Regions from separate parts of the Sinorhizobium sp. RAC02 genome, predicted to be linked through region 3. Evidence: riboswitches for the same ligand, from Rfam matches in the RefSeq annotation. Region 3 holds a riboswitch; each other region holds the start of a gene.
The links. Region 3 has a riboswitch for cobalamin ahead of nrdH (glutaredoxin-like protein NrdH). Riboswitches for the same ligand answer to the same signal wherever they lie in the genome.

Region 1: another riboswitch for cobalamin. It lies ahead of BSY16_RS10545 (aromatic ring-hydroxylating oxygenase subunit alpha); the one in region 3 lies ahead of nrdH (glutaredoxin-like protein NrdH).
Region 2: another riboswitch for cobalamin. It lies ahead of BSY16_RS23390 (DUF1636 family protein); the one in region 3 lies ahead of nrdH (glutaredoxin-like protein NrdH).

The regions. Positions count from the first base shown of each region.
Region 1 is NZ_CP016450.1:2,191,296-2,193,553, forward strand. Features, by position in the region: gene BSY16_RS10545 (aromatic ring-hydroxylating oxygenase subunit alpha) at 1-1,192, opposite strand, end outside; cobalamin riboswitch at 1,355-1,603, opposite strand; gene BSY16_RS10550 (DUF6656 family protein) at 1,903-2,258, shown strand, end outside.
Region 2 is NZ_CP016452.1:472,856-475,113, reverse strand. Features, by position in the region: gene zigA (zinc metallochaperone GTPase ZigA) at 1-819, shown strand, start outside; cobalamin riboswitch at 850-1,060, shown strand; gene BSY16_RS23390 (DUF1636 family protein) at 1,157-1,516, shown strand; gene BSY16_RS23385 (ABC transporter ATP-binding protein) at 1,513-2,258, shown strand, end outside.
Region 3 is NZ_CP016452.1:993,943-996,200, reverse strand. Features, by position in the region: gene nrdE (class 1b ribonucleoside-diphosphate reductase subunit alpha) at 1-471, opposite strand, end outside; gene nrdI (class Ib ribonucleoside-diphosphate reductase assembly flavoprotein NrdI) at 468-863, opposite strand; gene nrdH (glutaredoxin-like protein NrdH) at 877-1,098, opposite strand; cobalamin riboswitch at 1,348-1,565, opposite strand; partial or broken gene BSY16_RS25735 (TRAP transporter substrate-binding protein) at 1,857-2,258, opposite strand, start outside.

The DNA.
Region 1 (2,258 bases), on a different replicon from region 3:
AATTGGCGTACCATTCGACGAACTGCATGACGCCACCTTCATCTTCCGGCGAATAAGGTCCGGGCTGGTAGGCCGGCGAGCGGATGCCGAAGGCATTTTCCTCGACGATCCGGCGGTCCTGGTCGTTGGTCTCGGTCCAGACATGGGTGAGTTCGTCGAGACGGTAATCGACGCCTTCCACGGCATCCTTGTTGACCAGCCACTTCGTCGTGACCTGCGTCAGTTCGGGCCCTAGCGGCAGCACGCGGAAGGTGATGGCGTGGTCGGCCAGCACGTGGTTCCACGTCGTCGGGTAGTGGAAGAGCAGCAGCGTGCCGATATGGCTTTCCAGCACGTCGCTCGACAGCGGGCGTGCAACGGCGCGCGCGCCCGACATGGTATAGCTCTCCGCATCCTGGATCAGCGGCATGCGGGCGGCGCGGAACTGGCCGGTCGGCGACATGCGGAATTCGCTCGGCAGGCCGGCGGTCTCGCACTTCGCCCAATGCTCGGCGATGACCGGATCATCCTTGGCGCCCTGCACGCCGGTGGCGCTCGGCGCTTCCGGATAGGTGCGGCAGAGTTCCGGATGGTTGGCGGCACAGTGGTAGCACTCGCGGTTGTTTTCCCAGACGAGCTTCCAGTTGCCCTTTTCGATGATCGTGCTTTCGAAGGCGACCTTGGTCTCCCCGAGGCGGTGACGGGCGAGATAGGGCTCGACCATGGCGCGGAACGGCGCAAAATCCGGAGCCTCATCGGCAAGGCAGATGAAGATGTAGCCGCCGACGGTCTCGCAATGCATGCGCTTCAGGCTATGCTGCGTCCTGTCGAAATCCTCCGCCATGTGACGGGCGAAGAGCAGCGAGCCGTCGAGTTCGTAGGTCCACTGGTGGTAGGGACAGACGAGTTTGGCCGACGAACCCTTGTTCTGGGTGCAGACGCGCGAGCCGCGGTGGCGGCAGGAATTGTGTAGCGCGCGCACCGTGCCCGAGCGGTCGCGGGTGATGACGACGGGATAATCGCCGACCTGCACGGTGAAATAGTTGCCGGCCTTGGGGATCTCGCAGTCATGGCCGATGAACAGCCAGTCGCGATACCAGATCGTCTCCAGATCGAGCTTGTAGTGGTCTTGGTCGATGTAGAAGGCCTGCTCGAGGCTGTAGCCGTCGCGCCGGTTCTTGAGCTTGCGGAGCACGTCGCTGCGAATGTCCATGCCGGATCCTCAGAATATCCAAATTATTGCCACGCAATTCCGAACGGAAAACCGCTTCACACTTTTCCTGGAACTGCTTTCGGATGAGGCGCACAGAAGGAGACGGCATCCACGCGGCAAGCCGCACGGAGTGCACGCTTCCCGGCCGCCCGCCGCAGCCAGTCACGATCGTTTCTCCAGGCTGGTTTCCGGGCTGAGGAGTGTTCTTGTCGGGCCATGACCGCGTCCAAAAAGTCGAAAACCTTTCGGGGTCATGCCTTCCGAACCAGTGCAGCGCCTTCCCAGACCTCCCGTCCAGTGGCTTCTGCTGCACCTTGCTCCAACACCGTTGCGGGGGCAGCGCCGGAATTCAACCGGCTTCCCAATTCTCCACCCTCCCTGAGGAATGGCACCTTGAGTGTTCCTATCTAAACGCAAGAATCGTCGCGCAACATGTCGGAAAACGACATGGCCTCCTGATTTGACGACAGCTGTTTCCAGAAGAGCCAGGGCGTGGCGGGGTAACTTTCTCCAGTCATACCAAAGCGATATGCCTAATTTTTCGGCGCATTGCCTCGACAATGGCGATGCTGTGGCCAAGCATCACACGCTTGTCATATTGCGACCACGATGTTGCCGGGACAGGAATTGGGAGTGCGACAGCAAGGATTGCTTAACGACGTTTTCCTAAACTCGTCTGCGATCAGGGCGCGAGGATGGAGTGCCGCCACGTGCAGCAGACGAAATTTCGATATTACGACGCCGTTGCCTACAAGCGTGCGAACCCGCCGAAAGCAGCCGTACACACGCAATTTCTCCGGACCGGCCGTATCGACCGCGACGTCAGCTGGAGCCCAAGCGAGAAGCGTTACCTCTCCTATCAGGAAGTGGCCGAGCGCACCGGCCGCAAGCTGGAGCGGGCGGGCAGCGTCACCCATGACCGTATCAACGGCTTTCATGAGACGATCCAGTTTCCCAAGCTGATCTTCCACCGCACGCTGGCCGAGACGCCGCATCTCGGCTACTGCCACATCACGGTGGCCAATTCCCGCTTTGCGGAATTCCCGAACGTGCAATGGGCCTTCTA
Region 2 (2,258 bases), 520 kb from region 3:
CTCGACACGATGGTGACGGTGGTCGATGCCGCCAATCTCCTGAAGGATTACAGCTCGGCCGATTTCCTCCGTGATCGCGGCGAGACTGCCGGCGATGGCGACGATCGGACGTTGGTCGACCTGCTGGTAGAGCAGATCGAGTTCGCCGATGTCGTAGTGCTGAACAAGATCGGGATAGCCACACCCGACGAGCGGGACGCCGCGTGCAAGATCATCGTTTCGCTCAATCCGGACGCCAGGCTCATCGAAGCCGACTTCGGCAAGGTCGACCTGAAAGATGTGCTCGGAACAGGTCGCTTCGACTTCGAGAAGGCCGAGCAGCATCCGCTGTGGTTCAAGGAACTTCACGGTTTCAAGGACCATGTCCCCGAAACAGAGGAATACGGCATCCGCTCCTTCGTCTACCGCGCGAAACGGCCATTCGACCCCATGCGGTTCCAGAGCTTCATCGACCGCTCCTGGCCCGGCGTCGTTCGGGCAAAGGGCTTCTTCTGGCTGGCGACACGGCCGCATTACGTGGGCGAGATCAGCCAGGCGGGAGCACTCGTGCGCACCGGAAAAATGGGGCTGTGGTGGTCATCCGTACCGAAGGAGCAATGGCCGAGCGATTCCGGCTTTACCCGGATGATGCAACCCTATCTAGACCCCGTCTGGGGGGATCGCCGGCAGGAGATCGTCTTCATCGGCGCCGACCCCATGGACGAAGCGAAAATTCGCGCGGAACTCGACGCCTGCCTGATCGACGGCGATACGTTCAAGCCGGAATTGTGGCGCAATCTCGCGGATCCGTTTTCAAGCTGGGATCGGCGGGCCGCGTGAGGCCGCCGCTTGACAGGCATTCCGATCGGCCCCTATCTGGGGGCCGACGGTTCCCGAGGCAAAGCCGGAGGGATAAATAGGGAACACGGTGAGGACGACCCGAACGGGGCCGAAACCGTGGCTGCCCCCGCAACTGTAAGCGGTGAGGTCTTGTCATATCTGCCACTGGTCCAACGACCGGGAAGGCCGGCAAGCCCTTCGACCCGCGAGCCAGGAGACCTGCCGTCATCCGACACAGCAACCGGACGGGGTGTGCCGGGGAGCGTTGTGACGCCTTCCCGCTTCATCGCGCGATGGCCGATCATCCTTCTCCAGCGCCCTTTCGCCGAAGGATGACATGACCGAAACGCCTGCCGCCTACGCCATCGTCGTGTGCAGCCTCTGCCGGGCCGGCGCAGCCGCGTCGGACCGTACGGCCCGTCTTGCGCTCCATGCGACCGCCGGCGGCTTTCGCGTCGATACCGTGGCCTGCCTTGCGGGTTGCGAGCGGCCGCTCGCTGTCGCCTTCACCGCCGCCTCAAAGGCCACATTCCTCTTCGGCGACATCGATCCGGCAAGGGACGTGGACGCCCAGCTGGCCCTCGGGCGCCAGTACCGCGACCTTCCGGACGGTTGGTGCAACGAGGGCCAGCGGCCGGCCGGACTGCGCGGCAAGACGCTCGCCCGCATCCCGCATATCGGAGGGCTCGCCGGATGAGCGGCTGCGTCCTTTCCGCGCAAGGGCTAACCTACGAGATCCGCTCCGGCGACCGCCTTCTCGGCGGCGTGTCGCTCGACGTCAAAGCGTGCGACCGCCTCGCCATCATCGGCCCGAACGGCGCGGGCAAGACCACGCTGCTGCGCATGCTCGCCGGCACGCTGAAACCCACCACCGGGACCGTGAACCTGTTCGGCACACCGCTTGACGCAATGCGTCCCGCCGAACGCGCCCGCGTGGTCGCCGTGGTCGGGCAGGCGGACCAGCCCGACCATCGCATATGCGTGCGCGACTATGTGGCCCTCAGCCGCATACCGCACGCGGCACGCCGACCGGGCCCGGAGGAGGCCGCCATCATCCGGAACGCGCTCGAGCGAACGGAATTGCTTTCCCTTGCCGGTCGCGAAATGGGATCGCTTTCGGGCGGTGAGCGGCAGCGGGCGCAGATCGCACGCGCGCTTGCCCAGGAGCCGCGCATCCTCTTCCTCGACGAGCCGACGAACCATCTTGATCCCCGCGCCCGCGGCGCGCTTCTCGCGCTGGTGGCAGACCTCGGCCTCACTATCGTTGCGGTTCTGCACGACCTTCACCTTGTGTCAGGCTTTGCCACGCGGATCGCGGTGCTGAAGCAGGGCGCGCTTGTCGCCTGCGGGCCGGTGGAGGAGACGCTCGACCGGCATGTCGTGCGCGATGTCTTCGGCATCGATCTCTTGCGCCTGCCCCATCCGCACGAGGACCGCCA
Region 3 (2,258 bases):
GCGGCCGGAAATGATCTCATCGACGAGGTCGCGGGCAAGCTGTTCGTTGCCGCGCGCCAGCGCCAGCGCCACCATGCAGACGCGGTCCTCATAGCGCTCCAGGTAGCGCTTCCCGTCGAAAGTCTTCAGCGTATAGGACGTGTAATATTTGAAGGCGCCGAGGAAGGTCGGGAAACGGAACTTCTTGTCATAGGCGTGGTCGAACAGGTCACGCACGAAATTGAAGGCATACTGGTCCAGAACCTCCTGCTCGTAGTAGCCCTCCGTCACCAGATAATCGAGTTTTTCCCTGAGGTTATGGAAGAACACGGTGTTCTGGTTGACGTGCTGGAGGAAATACTGCTTGGCGGCCAGCCGGTCCTTGTCGAGCTGGATTTTTCCACCCTCGTCGTAGAGGTTCAGCATGGCGTTCAGCGCGTGGTAGTCCAGCGCCGTAATCTCCGGGGCCTTGATCGGCTTGTCGAGCGTCATCGTGTCCAAAATCGTTCCAATCCATCTTTGACGTTGGCGACATCCTCATCCGTGCCCAGAAGCTCGAAGCGATAGAGGTACGGCACCCCGCATTTGGCGGAGATGACATCGCCGGCGATCCCGAAGGTCGCGCCGAAATTGCTGTTGCCCGCGGCAATCACGCCGCGAAGGTTTGCGCGGTTTTCCGCATCGTTGAGGAAGCGGATCACCTGCTTGGGAACGGCGCCTTTCCCGTCCTCACCGCAGTAGGTCGGCACGACGAGCACGAAGGCCGCCTTCGCCTTCAGCGTCTCGTCGGCGCGGAGAGGAATGCGGGAGGCTGGAAGGCCGAGCTTTTCCACGAACCGACGGGTGTTTTCCGACCGGGTGGAAAAATAGACGAGCCCGCCCATCGCCTGGCTCGCTTCAAGCCAGCGCGCTGATCATATCCGGACGAAAGCCGGCCCAATGCTGCTCGCCGGCGATGACGACAGGGACCTGCCGGTAGCCGAGCCCCTGCACGAGCGCGAAGGCATCGGCATCCTCGGAGACGTCGACGACGCTGTAATCGATGCCCTGGCGGTCGAGCGCGCGGGTGGTCGCGGTGCACTGGACGCAGGCAGGCTTGCTGTAGACGGTGATGGACATGGTCTTCCTCGTAATTGGACAATTGGGCGTGACAAATCGTTCAGCCATCCGCCGATGGCCGTTCGAAAAACTGGAGATAGGCAGATGGCCGCCTGAGACGGCCGGACACGAAACGCCGCTTACTCGCGTGGATGCACTGGAAACTGGATCGACATAACTTCACCCCGAAGTGATTATGCGGGACATACGGGGAGACGGGGCGCGACATCATTCCGCAACCCAACGCTCGCCTTCCGGACACCCCGCCCGTGGACATTCATGTACGAGGCAGGTCTCCTGGCTTGCGGGTCGCGGCATCCGTTCACCTTCCCAAGGCATTTGCGCCTCAGTGGCTTCATCGAACGAATGCTCGCCGCTTACAGTTGCGGGGGCAGCTCCGGTTTGACGCGGCCATCATGGCCGCCCCGGATTCCCGTCTTAGCCTTCGATTTTTTCGAATCGAAGGAACCTCGAACACAAGATATAGTAGACGAGGTAAAAAATGCGTCAACAGCTATGACGACTTATCAACCGTTTCGGTGCCCGCACTAGAACTGGCCGACGCCGCCATCGGGTCTTTCGATCAAGATTCGTCCACAATCGTGTTGCGAGTTCTTAGGTCTTTCGCAGACAACAACACCCCCGCTCCTATCAGAGGGAAAGAAGCCAGCCTCTCAGAATGTTGTCACGTGATCTGAAAATAATCGTGCCTACATGGTGGACTGTGCCGATACGGCCTTCCCTTGGCAGGAAAGCCGCAAACAGGTGAGCCGCTTCCGTCAGAGACTTGCGCCGACTTCCCGCAGTTTTTCAGAACCGGTGCCTTCGGCAGCGAGATCTCGTGATAGGCCGCGATAATTTCGGCGGTGTTCTGCAGGTCTACGTCGACGATCTTGATGCCGGCATCCTTGAAATTCTGCAGGAGGGGGGCTTCCTTTGCGACGGTAGCGTCGATCTGCTTGTCGAGCTCTTCACGGGTGAGGCGGGTGATGAGTTCACGATCCGCTTCAGGAACGCCCTTCTATACGCGACCGGACGCCAAGGCGACACAGGGCATGAAGATGGCGTTCATACGCAGCATTGTCTTGGCGACCTTGTCGTAGCGCTGATTCCAGGAGAGATCCAGATCGGCTTCAAGTCCATCCACCTGCCCGTTGGACATGGCGTCGAACACCTGCGGT